4 regions of the Lysinibacillus sp. fls2-241-R2A-57 genome follow, and region 3 is predicted to be linked to each of the others. Evidence: riboswitches for the same ligand, from Rfam matches in the RefSeq annotation. Region 3 holds a riboswitch; each other region holds the start of a gene.
What was found. Region 3 has a riboswitch for S-adenosylmethionine ahead of QRN68_RS19285 (hypothetical protein). Riboswitches for the same ligand answer to the same signal wherever they lie in the genome.
Positions count from the first base shown of each region.

Region 1 (3,338 bases), on a different contig from region 3:
ACAAAGGATTCTGTCACATCGGTAGCGACGTTACTACATAAAACGAATGAGCGGACAGATAAACTTGTTCATTCGCTTAGTAATATTCAGGAAGAAGTCGGATCTGGTGAAGAAAATATGGCACAAACAGAAGGACAATTCACCAAAATATTAGATTCTATGACAGAAGCTAAAGAACAAAATGATTGTATGGAAAAAGAGGTTCTAGCGATAGCGGAAATTCTCAATGAATTAGGGATTGCCTTTGGTGAGGTAACAAGTTCTGCTGAAAAATTAGCGAATATTACACAGAATTTAAATTAATTAAGAAAATGCCAAAGAACATAACGGCACCGCACACTTTAGGGCTAAGGTTAATAGAAAAAGAATGGGGCTATCCAGTACGCTGGGTAGCTCCATTTTTGCTAAATTTGTAAAGGGTTTAGCATAATTTTTAAGAAAAAAAGTTTATACTAAATAAAGAACTAAAAATAGGGGCGGTTTAATATGAAAACAGTTGTTGTATTAGGTGGCGGAATTACAGGATTGTGTACAATGCATTATTTGCAACGTCAGGTTCGGGAGAAAAACGTAGATGTTAAGCTTGTACTTGTTGAAAAAAATACATACCTTGGTGGCAAACTTCACTCTGCATATGAACAAGGCTTCATTATGGAAACAGGAGCAGATTCTATTGTAGCGCGTCATAAAGGTGTCATGGAGTTAGTAGAGGAACTTCATTTTGAACAAAATCTTGTGTACAACGAAACAGGTATTTCATATATTTACACAAACAATGAGCTTCATGCCATCCCAGCTGACTCAACGTTCGGTATTCCAATGAGCTTACAATCTCTTGAGGAAAGCACGCTTGTATCAGAAGAGGGGAAAAAGGTAGCATTAAATGATTTAACAATGCCAAATGAAAGATTTACAAAGGAAAGCTCTATTGGGGAATTTTTAACATATTATTTAGGTGAGGAGCTTGTTCAAAACCAAATAGCACCAGTACTTGCAGGTGTATATTCGGGAGATTTAAATCAACTTTCTATTGCTTCCACTTTACCGTATTTAATCGATTATAAAAATGAATACGGTAGTATTATTAAAGGTTTCGATGCAAACAGAGAGCAGTTTGCGAAAGCCGCAAATAAAAAATTTATTTCATTTAAAAATGGTTTATCGTCATTAATTGATCGACTTGAAGAAACATTAACGGATGTAGAAATTATTAAAGGAATTGCTACGACAAGTGTTAAAAAGCAGGAGAATCAATACTCGGTTACATTAGCAAACGATAAATTGATTGAAGCAGATCATATTGTTTTGGCACTTCCTAATGACTCAGTACAAAACTTGTTGCAAGATGAATCATTGAACGGCTATTTTGAACAATTCAATACTGCATCAGCCATTACGATTTACTTAGGATTTGATGTACCTGACCATAGATTACCAGCAGATGGAACAGGTTATATTGTTTCGCATAATTCTGATGTTATATGTAATGCAGCAACGTGGACAAGTCGCAAGTGGAAACACACTTCTGCAGAAGGAAAATTACTTGTGCGACTTTTTTATAAAAGCATTAACCCTGCGTATGAGAGATTGCGTATGATGACAGATGAAGAGTTAGCAGCTGTTGCTCTAGAGGATGTAAGAAAAAGCTTAGGCATTGAGGAAAAACCAACTGTTGTCGATGTAACAAAATGGATTGACCAAATGCCGAAGTATGATTTGGCACATCGTGAAGCGTTGCAAGGTCTAGTGCGAGAGCTTGAGAACAACTATCCAAATCTATCAATAGCGGGATGTTCTTATTTTGGAGTAGGCATAGGTGCTTGTATTCAAAACGGGAAAAAAATTGGCGAGGAACTTGCTGAAAAACTATTGTAATTGCTTAATAAAATCAAAATATAATGTTTTTTTAGTAGAAAATATCTTTTGTTCAGTGAAATAGTCTTGACTCAATCGTTCGTAAACGATATGATTCTTTTAATTATTTAAAAAATTCATAATACATTCTTATCAAGAGAAGCTGAGGGACTGGCCCTATGAAGCTTCAGCAACCAACTTTTTGTCAGGTGCTAAATCCAGAAGACCTATGTGTCGAAGATGAGAAGGAAAAACAATTACGAAACGTAAAAGCCTTCTTTTTTTGAAAGAAGGCTTTTTTATTTTAGAGATAAGGGAAGAGAGGCTAGTTTTATGGGATTGCTTGAAAAGTTAAAAACGAATGTTCTTACAGCAGATGGTGCAATTGGTACGCTTTTATATGGCTATGGCTTGGAGTACTGCCATGAGGAAATGAATGTTCAGAGACCGGAATTAATTGAAAAGATTCATAGAGAATATATAGCAGCTGGAGCCGATATTATTCAAACGAACACATACGGAGCTAATGCCATAAAATTAGCCCGCTATGGATTAGAATCACGAGTGCAGCAGTTTAATGAAGCCGCTATTACGATTGCTAAACGAGCGGCAGCAGATGGTGGACAATTTGTTTTGGGTACTATTGGAGGAATCCGTGGTATTCGAAAGAGTGATGCAACATTAGAGGAAATTTTAGCAACGGTTGAAGAGCAAGCAACGGTTCTACTTGCAGGAAATCCAGATGGTCTTTTACTTGAAACATATTATGATTTTGAAGAGCTGGCAGCAACTTTAACAATGCTACGAGCTAAAACAAAATTACCGATTATTGCTCAAGTTTCTATGCATGAACCAGGAGTTTTGCAAAATGGAATGAGTTTAAATAACGCTTTACATGAACTTGAAGCGCTAGGTGCTGATATCGTAGGTGTTAACTGTCGCTTAGGTCCACACCATACTATTCAAGCATTTGAAGGTGTAGAGCTTCCTGAAAAAGCATTTATGTCAGCGTATCCGAATGCATCGCTACTTGATTTAGAGGATGGCCGTGTCGTTTATGAATCAGAGGCAGATTATTTTGGGCGAGCAGCTGTAGCACTTCGTGATCAGGGGGTGCGTTTAATCGGTGGCTGCTGTGGTACGACACCAAAGCATATTGCTGCAGTGAAAAAGTACTTAGAGGAGCTATCTCCAGTAGAGGAAAAGTACGCGAAGCCAGAAAAAGTTGAGGTTTTACGTGAGGCAGAGCCACCAAATTATGAGCCATTACATGTAAAAGCAAAACGTGAACGCTCAGTTATAGTGGAGTTAGATACACCAAGGCATTTAGAAATTGAAGGCTTTATTGAAGGCGCTGAAAAATTATATGAGGCTGGCGCAGATGTAGTCATGATGGCTGATAATTCACTGGCATCACCAAGGATTAGTAATATTGCAATGGGTGCCTTACTGAAAGAAGCACATGGGGTACGACCGTTGACACA
Region 1 is NZ_JARVRU010000036.1:35,448-38,785, reverse strand. It holds gene QRN68_RS07475 (globin-coupled sensor protein) at 1-303, shown strand, start outside; gene QRN68_RS07470 (protoporphyrinogen oxidase) at 487-1,875, shown strand; SAM riboswitch class I at 2,002-2,101, shown strand; gene QRN68_RS07465 (bifunctional homocysteine S-methyltransferase/methylenetetrahydrofolate reductase) at 2,188-3,338, shown strand, end outside.
Region 1: another riboswitch for S-adenosylmethionine. It lies ahead of QRN68_RS07465 (bifunctional homocysteine S-methyltransferase/methylenetetrahydrofolate reductase); the one in region 3 lies ahead of QRN68_RS19285 (hypothetical protein).

Region 2 (3,338 bases), on a different contig from region 3:
CAAATGAGGGAGACGCTGAAAATTTAGCGCCCTGAAAACGATAGTAGAGGAGCCTTTAAATGACGATTCAATTTATTCATTATCCGAAATGTACTACTTGTAAAAAAGCTCAAAAATGGCTAGATGAAAATGAGATTTCATATGAAGAGGTACACATTGTCGAACAACCGCCTACAAAGGACGAATTAACAAGCTTATGGCAAGCGAGTGGGTTGCCATTAAAGAAATTTTTCAATACTTCTGGTATGAAATATCGTGAGCTTGGTTTGAAGGATAAGCTAGCTGAAATGCCTGAGGAGGAGCAGCTTGAACTGCTTGCTTCAGATGGTATGTTGATTAAACGACCGGTCGTAACAGATGGAAAAAAAGTTACTTTAGGGTTTAAAGAATCAGATTTTGAGCAAGCTTGGAAATAACCGCTTTTAACTTCTTTCAGTATAATTGATTCTTGTTTTTATGGTAGAAGTATGGCACACTGAAGATGAATATATTACATATTTATGGAGGGGTTTTTGCATGAGCACACCAAAAGACTTACGTTACTCTGAAGAGCATGAATGGGTAAAATTAGAAGATGGTAAAGTACGTATCGGTATTTCTCACTTCGCACAATCTGAACTTGGAGATATCGTTTTCGTTGAGCTTCCACAAGTTGGCGACGAAATCAAAACAGATGATCCATTCGGTAGTGTAGAATCTGTAAAAACAGTTTCTGAATTATACGCACCAATCTCAGGTACAGTAGTTGAAGTAAATGCAGATTTAGAAGATAGCCCAGAATTCGTTAATGAATCACCATATGAAAAAGCATGGATGATCGTTGTAGAGCCTGCTGATGCATCAGAAGTTGAAAAACTTATGACAGCTGAGCAATACGAAGAAATGATTGCTGAATAAGACAAGCCCTAATAAAAAAACGTCGGAAATCACCGGCGTTTTTTATTATCTTCATTCCTTCCACCACGTTGGGGAGAAGAATGCAGTTGAAGTCCCTTATCAATGGGTGTCTTATATGATCATCGACAGAGTGTTATGGATATAATGAGCATAAGGGATATGTCTAATGGGGGTGGCGTGATGTTCGAGGGAAAATGCTTAATTGTCGAAGGGCGTTCGGATAAACTTCAAATTAAACCTATTTTAAGTGAAGATGTTATAATCCTTTGTACGAATGGTACAATTGGAGTTCATCAATTAGAAGAGTTACTGGATCCATATGAGGGCTGTGAGCTTTATACATTCTTTGATGCAGATACATCGGGTGATAAGCTACGGGCATTAATGGACAGACATTATCCAGAGGCTGAGCATTTACGTACGATGCCGACATATAAGGAAGTTGAGACAACTCCGAGAAAGGTGTTAGCGATGATATTGCTTCGTGCACACTTCTCAATCCATAATAAATATATTTTGTAAGGTTGCGTGAAAAGATGGAAGAATGGTCAAAAGAGCAGTGGGACACGGCTGTACAGTCCGGTGAAAAGGCTGCCTTTTATTTATATACACCTATGTGTGGAACGTGTGCAGTTGCCTCGAAAATGATGACGATTGTCGAGCAATTACTACCACATTTACAGGTTGGTAAAGCGAATATTAATTTTATAGAGCACATAGCTTTTGATAATAAAATCGAAAGTGTACCATGTTTACTCGTTTGTGATGGCAAAAAAGTGATAGAAAAGGTTTATGCCTTTCAATCCGTACCATTTTTATACGAATTATTAAAAAAATAAATTGACGGAGCTTTACTCGCGTGGTAAAGTACGAATATATTAAAAAATATAAATATATCGAACTCTTATAAAGAGTGGCGGAGGGAAGTGCCCTATGAAGCCCGGCAACCATCACAAAGTGAAAAGGTGCCAAATCACCCAAAGATTTATCTTTGACAGATGAGAGAACGGTTTAGCGTATAAGTTACGTGACCCCTTCTACTTGTCTATAAAGTGAAGGGGTTTTTTTACTTCCTTCAGCGGGTGACACGGATATGAGAAAAGGAGAATTCGCTATGATCCAGCTGCAAAATATTACGAAGAAATACAAAACTGCGAATGGCGAATTAACAGCAGTCAAAGACGTCAACCTTTCTATTAACAAAGGTGAAATTTTTGGCATTATCGGCTATAGTGGCGCTGGTAAAAGTACGATGATTCGCTTATTAAACGGTTTAGAAAAACCTACATCTGGTACGGTGACGGTTAACAATCAAGAATTTTCATCTATAAAGGGGCAAAAGCTCAGAGATGCTAGACAAAAGGTCAGTATGATTTTCCAGCATTTTAATTTACTTTGGTCTAGAACTGTTGAGGAAAATATCGCTTTCCCACTAGAAATCGCAGGTGTTCCAAAGGCACAACGTGAAGCGCGAGTGAATGAATTGATCACACTTGTTGGCTTAGGGGGGCGCGCTAAGGCGTATCCATCACAGCTATCAGGGGGACAAAAGCAACGTGTAGGTATCGCTCGCGCCCTTGCTAATAATCCAGAGGTATTGTTATGTGATGAGGCAACATCTGCACTCGATCCGGAGACAACAGATGCTATCCTTGATCTTCTAGTCGATATTAATGAACGATTAGGTCTAACGATCGTATTAATTACACATGAAATGCACGTTATTCGCAAAATTTGTCATCGTGTAGCGGTTATGGAAGCTGGAGAAATTGTAGAACGTGGTGAAGTATTACAAGTATTCCAAGCTCCACAAGCGGTCATTACGAAAAAATTCGTTTCTCAAATTACAGATACGAAAGAAACACAGGAAACAGTGGCACAAATTAAAGCAAATTACCCTACTGGACAACTTGTCAAACTAGTTTTTGTAGGTGAAAAAACAGAGCAACCTGTAATTTCACATCTTGTGAAACAGTTTGATGTGGAAGTAAGCATTGTACATGGTAATATTTCGCAAACGAAAAATGGTGCGTACGGCACACTTATTGTGCAAATAGACGGCTCGAAGGCGAATATTGCGGATGCACTTAACTACTTAAATACAGTCGAAGTACAAACGGAGGTGATTGCAAATGCTAACTAGTCTCTTTCCGAATGTCGACTGGGAAAAAATGTGGGAAGCTACGTATCAAACATTGTACATGACAACGATCTCTACAGTGATCACATTTATTCTTGGATTAGCGATTGGGATCTTATTATTTTTATCAAGTCCAAACCAACTATGGGCGAATAAAATTGTTAACTTTTTAACAAGTTCGATTGTTAACATTTTCCGTTCGATCCCATTTATCGTATTAATCATTTTATTAATCCCATTTACGAAATTTTTACTTGGCACAATTCGCGGAGCAAACGCAGCTTTACCAGCATTAATTATT
Region 2 is NZ_JARVRU010000152.1:10,487-13,824, reverse strand. It holds gene QRN68_RS20850 (arsenate reductase family protein) at 60-416, shown strand; gene gcvH (glycine cleavage system protein GcvH) at 517-897, shown strand; gene QRN68_RS20840 (toprim domain-containing protein) at 1,078-1,419, shown strand; gene QRN68_RS20835 (thioredoxin family protein) at 1,434-1,736, shown strand; SAM riboswitch class I at 1,799-1,902, shown strand; gene QRN68_RS20830 (methionine ABC transporter ATP-binding protein) at 2,012-3,040, shown strand; gene QRN68_RS20825 (methionine ABC transporter permease) at 3,030-3,338, shown strand, end outside.
Region 2: another riboswitch for S-adenosylmethionine. It lies ahead of QRN68_RS20830 (methionine ABC transporter ATP-binding protein); the one in region 3 lies ahead of QRN68_RS19285 (hypothetical protein).

Region 3 (3,338 bases):
GAGAGGGTGCATTCATTGGGGCGGGTAGTCTTGTACCTCCAGGCAAAGTTATTCCTCCGAACAGCTTAGCATTAGGTCGTCCAGCAAAGGTTGTACGAGAATTAAATGCTGAAGATAAAGAAGATATGGAACGTATCGTACGTGAATATGCAGAAAAAGGTCAATACTATAAATCTCTTCAAACAAAAAATAAATAGCTAAATTGAAGCAACTCCACGTTTTCTTGGACAACCAAGCTATACATAGTTGTCATTAGGAGCTAATTTTTTCAAAAAAACAGTAAAAGGGGCTATTAGAACACCAAGCCCCTTACTGTAAAATAATTTTATAGCTATTGCATTATTTTAGCTAAATAATTTATAGCCCTGCTTTTTCTTGTAATGCGGCAGCTTTGTCTGTTTGTTCCCAAGGTACATTTAAGTCCGTACGACCGAAGTGACCATATGCTGCAGTTTGCTTATAAATAGGGCGACGAAGGTTAAGCATTTTAATAATCCCTGCTGGGCGTAAATCGAATAGCTCGCGCACCCATTCTACAATTTCATTTTCCTTAACTTTCCCTGTCCCAAATGTATCCACAGCAATAGATACTGGTTGAGCAACACCAATTGCATAAGCAAGTTGTACTTCAGCACGTTCTGCTAAGCCTGCTGCTACGATATTTTTTGCCACATAGCGTGCTGCATATGCCGCTGAACGGTCTACCTTAGTTGCGTCTTTACCAGAGAAAGCACCTCCACCATGACGTGCATAGCCACCGTATGTATCAACGATGATTTTACGTCCTGTTAGACCAGCATCACCTTTTGGACCACCTATTACGAAACGACCAGTTGGGTTGATGAAATATTTAGTATTGGCATCTAGTAATTCACTTGGAACAACTGGAGTAATAACGAATTCTTTTAAGTCGGCTTGAATTTGTTCAAGCGTTGCTTCTTCATCGTGCTGTGTTGAAATGACAATCGTATCTACGCGTACTGGTACATTGTTTTCATCATATTCAACCGTTACTTGCGTTTTTCCGTCTGGACGTAAATATGCAAGTTCGCCAGATTTACGTGCTTCCGTTAAACGACGAGCCAATTTATGCGCTAAACTGATTGGTAATGGCATAAGCTCTGGTGTTTCGTTACATGCATAGCCGAACATTAAGCCTTGGTCACCTGCGCCAATTGCTTCAATGTCAGCGTCTGTCATAGAACCTTCACGCGCCTCTAAAGCTTGGTCTACACCTTGAGCAATATCAGGTGATTGTTCGCCAATAGCAACAAGTACTGCTAAGTTTTCAGCATCAAAACCATATTTTCCACGAGTGTAACCGATTTCTGCTACAGTATCACGGACGATACCTTTAATATCTACATATGTAGAAGTAGTAATTTCTCCTGCTACTAATACTAAGCCTGTTGTTACAGTTGTTTCACATGCAACACGTGCATTTGGATCTTCTGCTAAAATAGCATCTAAAATGGCATCCGAAATTTGGTCACAAATTTTGTCTGGATGTCCTTCTGTTACACTCTCTGATGTAAACAGTCGACGGTTTGTCATTTGGTTTTCCTCCTATTACGCTTACAATATTATTTACGAATAACGGTACTCATTACCCATGTCAAGTCTGCCCCTAAGGATCGAACTCTCAAGCCGTTGTTGCTGTCGCTTCGCTTTCGCACAGAAAACATTTTGTTGCTGTCGCTTCGCTTTCGCACAGAAAACATTTGCTGATTGTAACACGAGGATTTTTGAAAGATCCGTCATTATAATAAGGAAAGAATTACACATACTTACCTTTACATTCGTTTTTAACAATAAAAAAATCCTTTTCTCACGCTTACTTAACATGAGGAAAGGAAATAATGACTTCGTAACCTTTCACTCTTATCGTTCAAGGGGTTTCCCTTGCATCAGGTTGGCACCAACGCATGTCGTGAAATAGTTCATGCAGGTTGCCGGGTTTCATAGGGCCTGACCCTCCACCAGCTCGGGATAAGAGTATCCGTTCAATATATCATAATACGTAAAAGGTCGAACGTTGTCAAATATTTTTGTTGTATTCTCCATCTTTTGGTGATGCGTCCAAAATAATCCCTACTCTCCACCTCACATCATGTGTTAACATATGTGTGACCCTTTAATCTTCATTCAGCAAATGTTTTCTGTAGCGAAAGCAAATTGTCAGCTACAATGTTGTTTTTGTAGCGAAAGTGGATCGTTAGCTATGGAATATTGCCATCTCTACATGTGGTGGATGAATATAGTTGTAGCCCCTTTTCAGTCGGTGACAAGCTCCGTCTGATAAAAACCAGCTTAGAACTTCACATCCTGTGCGAACCTCATGTTGGCAAAAATCTTCCAAATGCAATTTAGCTATGACGGAAGTGATTGTGTAATCACTTGATTATAAATAGGGTAAAAAGCATTCTTAAAACGAATAAATTAACTTTTTGTCGTTTTCTTGAAAAGTAATAAAATCTCAAAAATAATTTCTGAATTAGTATAGATTATTTAAGCAATTGTGTTATACTATTTTTGAAATTAAGAAAATCTCCCTTAGACTCATGGGAATACTATAAAAAAGGATGGTATTTAATCGATGAATTCAGTAGAAATTGCAAACGAACTGAAGGAATTATTAAACGGCGGTAACATTAATGTTCAACTTTCAGTAGCTCAATTAGCTGAAAAGGCTACATCTCGTGGTGAAGCTATGTTAACAGTAGATGGTGCTGTTCGTGCAGAAACTGGAAAATATACTGGTCGTTCACCTAAAGATAAATATACAGTAGAAGAAGAAAGCACAAAAGATAAAATTGACTGGGGAAAAGTAAATCAACCAATTTCTTCTGAAGTGTTCGATAACTTATATGTAAAAGTAGTAAAATATTTGAAAGAACGTGACGAATTATTCGTATTCAAGGGCTTTGCTGGTGCTGACAAAGATTCACAATTAAGCATCCAAGTAATCAATGAATACGCTTGGCACAATCTTTTCTCTCATCAATTATTCATCCGTCCAACTGAAGAAGAATTAGCTTCTCATGTTGCTGACTTCACAGTGATCTCAGCTCCTAACTTTAAAGCAGACCCTGCTATCGATGGCACAGCTTCTGAAACATTCATCATTGTATCACTTGAAAAGAAAATCATCCTAATCGGTGGTACTGAATATGCTGGAGAAATCAAAAAATCTATTTTCGGTATTATGAACTACTTATTACCGCAACAAGGTATCCTTTCAATGCACTGCTCAGCAAACGTTGGTGAAGCTGGTGATGTTGCATTATTCTTCGGTTTATCTGGTACTGGTAAAACTACTTTATCAGCTGATCCTGACC
Region 3 is NZ_JARVRU010000136.1:2,143-5,480, reverse strand. It holds gene QRN68_RS19295 (gamma carbonic anhydrase) at 1-197, shown strand, start outside; gene metK (methionine adenosyltransferase) at 358-1,554, opposite strand; gene QRN68_RS19285 (hypothetical protein) at 1,588-1,812, opposite strand; SAM riboswitch class I at 1,879-1,996, opposite strand; gene pckA (phosphoenolpyruvate carboxykinase (ATP)) at 2,597-3,338, shown strand, end outside.

Region 4 (3,338 bases), on a different contig from region 3:
ACCATTCCTAGTAGTATTGGCACAACTGCGCCTGCACGTGCAGTAGCAGAAGGGACAAAGAATGCGAGTGCTATCGATACTAAAATAGCACCGCATACAATGGCTTTTGTTTTTGTCCCAACTAGTGAAAGTATCCATAGCGCAAGACGTTTATGTAAATTGGTAATTTGCATAGCTGCTGCTAGGAAAAGAGCTGCGGCTACTAGTGCAACTGCAGAATTGCTAAACCCGCTTAATGCCAATTTTAGCGCTTCTGATGTTCCAAGTTGTGTCGTTGGATCTTCCATTGACGGAGCTAGACCTAATAAAATTGTAACGAGTGCAATAATCATGGTAGAGCTAACGGGATAGGATACTGCTTCTGTAACCCAAAGGATGACTGCGAAAGCTAAGATGGCCAAGGCTCGTTGTCCAGCTATAGGTAAATCGCCGTTGTTAGGTAAAAAAGTAATGATAATCAGTGAAGCAAAGGCTAATCCAATCCAGAGCGGTTTCAAATTACGTTTCGGTTTTGCTTGTTCAGAAGTAGACATACTTTTTTCATCCTTTCTTCTATCAATAACTATTATTTTCCATAACATCGGCTAGTAATATGCTTTTTTAAGAAAGTAATTTGTATATTTATTGTAAATAAAAATCTTATATGAAATACTCTCTAGTTATAGCAATAATAGGCGATTGCGAGAAAATATGTGGTCATAGAAAGGACAAAAACCCTAAAGTAATATTATTTCTTTTTCTTAAATGCAGAAGTCACTTTTGGCTCAGTTCCCTGAATTAAGCGTTTGATATTTTCGATATGCAAAATGATTGCTATGCTAAAAAGTAGTAGAGCTATAATCGTTGGGCCTACTCCAGGAATCCATAAATATGTTGCTGTACAAAAAACAAGATAAAATTCAAGTACACCGACAATTAAATAGTTCGTCACGAAAGAAAAAATAACAAATAAAATAAGTGCAAATAAACCAATTTTCCAATCAACTGCAAGTAATATTCCTATGATTGATGCAGTTCCTTTACCGCCATTGAAGCCCATGTGAAATGGAAAATTATGACCTAGGATGACACCAGCAGCTATGACATAGCTTAAGAACCAAACTTGTACTTCTGTTAAGTGTGTTGCATCTGCTAGATAGAAATGGGCGCCTATAATAGCTGCTACACCTTTACCGATATCGATAAGTGCAACTAATACGCCGTATTTCCATCCAAGAGAAAGAGTTGCATTGGAAGCACCTGCATTGCCATGCCCAGTCTTTTTTAAATCTACCCCGGATAAAAACTGCGCTACTTTAGAGCCGTGGATACAGCCAATTAAATAACCAACAAGTAGAAAAATGATAACGGCTTTTACCATAAAAGTCCTCCTTTCGAAATAAATAGGCTCATCACCATAACGTGGGATTGATTTCCGTTCCGGCTGGGCGCATTGCTGTCGCTGTCGCTACGCTTTCGCACAGATAAACAATGCGTCCGGATTTTTGAATTGTGCCCGTACAATTCATTCCGCTTTCAGAGGTGGGGGTCTTCTACTGAATGAAGATAAATGGCATACGTTTTAACAAATTTCATCCCAAACTTTTGGTGATAAACCAATAAATACTAAAATAGTGTATGCGTTCGTAATACGTATATAAACAGACAGAAGTTTCGGAAAAAATAAAATTTTAGTGTTGACAGAAAAAAAGTCTGTGTTTATACTTTGTAACAACGATGGAAATTGAATCACATACTCTTATCAAGAGCGGCGGAGGGATAGGCCCTATGATGCCCGGCAACCAGTAAGTGACAAACTTGCTAAGGTGCTAATTCCTACAGATTCTTACTTGGATCTGGCAGATAAGGGGAGGAAAACTTGCAACCGCAACCCTCTTCTTACTGAAGAGGGTTTTTGTTTTCTACTGAAAAAATCCTCCTCATCTCCGGTACCATCGTAAAAAAATAACCATTTGGAGGTATATAATGACAAATTTTAAACCAGAAACATTGCTGTTACACGGTGGCCAGGAGCCAGACCCGGTAACAGGATCTCGTACAGTGCCCGTATATCGCTCAACGGCATTCGTTTTTAAAGACACTGCTCATGCGCAACGTCTTTTTGCCTTAGAGGAAGCTGGCAATATTTACACACGAATTACAAACCCAACTGTAGATGTTTTTGAAAAACGCGTCGCTTTATTAGAAGGCGGTACAGCAGTGGTAGCACTTTCATCTGGTGCAGCAGCTATTGCATTTTCAATTTTAAATCTTGCAGGGGCAGGGGATGAAATTGTCGCAGCTAGCTCTTTATATGGAGGTACTTATAACTTATTTGCCAATACACTACCAAACTACGGTATTAAAACGAATTTTGTAGATGAAACAAATCCAGAAAATTTCCGAGCAGCTATTACTGATAAAACAAAAGCGGTGTTCGCTGAAATTTACGGTAACCCAAGTTTAAAAGTGCTAGACATCGAAGCAGTAGCGAATATAGCACATGAAAACGGCTTACCATTAATTATTGATAGCACATTTGCTTCACCATATGGCTCTACACCAATTGACTACGGTGCAGATATCGTCGTTCATTCCGCAACAAAATGGATTGGCGGACATGGTACAACTTTAGGCGGCGTTGTAGTAGATGCAGGAAAGTTTGATTGGACTCGTGGACGTTTCCCAGGCTTTACTGAGCCAGATGCTTCTTATCACGGTTTGCGTTATGGTATTGACACAGCAGAGGCTGCATTTGCCACAAAACTGCGTGTACAATTACTACGCGACTTTGGACCAACGTTGAGTGCAGATGCAGCATTTAATTTATTACAAGGTTTAGAAACGCTTCATTTGCGTATTCCAAAACACAATGAAAATGCATTGGCAGTAGCTGAATATTTACGAAACCACCCATCTGTGGAATATGTAAATTACAATGGCTTAGAAGATTTTCCTACTCATGATTTAGCAAAAAAATATTTGAGAAATGGCTTCGGTTCAGTGCTTACATTCGGTATTAAAGGTGGACGTGAAGCAGGGCGTAAACTAATTGATAGTGTGAAATTATTCTCGCACGTAGCAAATGTAGGGGATGCCAAATCATTAATTATTCATCCGGCATCTACTACGCATCAGCAACTATCAGCTGAAGAGTTAATCCAAACTGGCGTAACCGAGTCGCTCATTCGCTTATCAATCGGTTTAGAGGCAGTAGAGGACATTATTGCAGATTTAGAACAAGCTATTGAACAAGTAACAGCTTCTCAACAAACAATAGAAGCTTAATGAAAATTGGCTAATGTTGTAGCGTTTACGTATTTTCTCATTCGATAGGCCTCATTTGGTAATACGTAAAA
Region 4 is NZ_JARVRU010000076.1:24,489-27,826, forward strand. It holds gene QRN68_RS13260 (DASS family sodium-coupled anion symporter) at 1-533, opposite strand, end outside; gene QRN68_RS13265 (glycerol-3-phosphate acyltransferase) at 728-1,360, opposite strand; SAM riboswitch class I at 1,736-1,849, shown strand; gene QRN68_RS13270 (O-acetylhomoserine aminocarboxypropyltransferase/cysteine synthase family protein) at 1,966-3,267, shown strand.
Region 4: another riboswitch for S-adenosylmethionine. It lies ahead of QRN68_RS13270 (O-acetylhomoserine aminocarboxypropyltransferase/cysteine synthase family protein); the one in region 3 lies ahead of QRN68_RS19285 (hypothetical protein).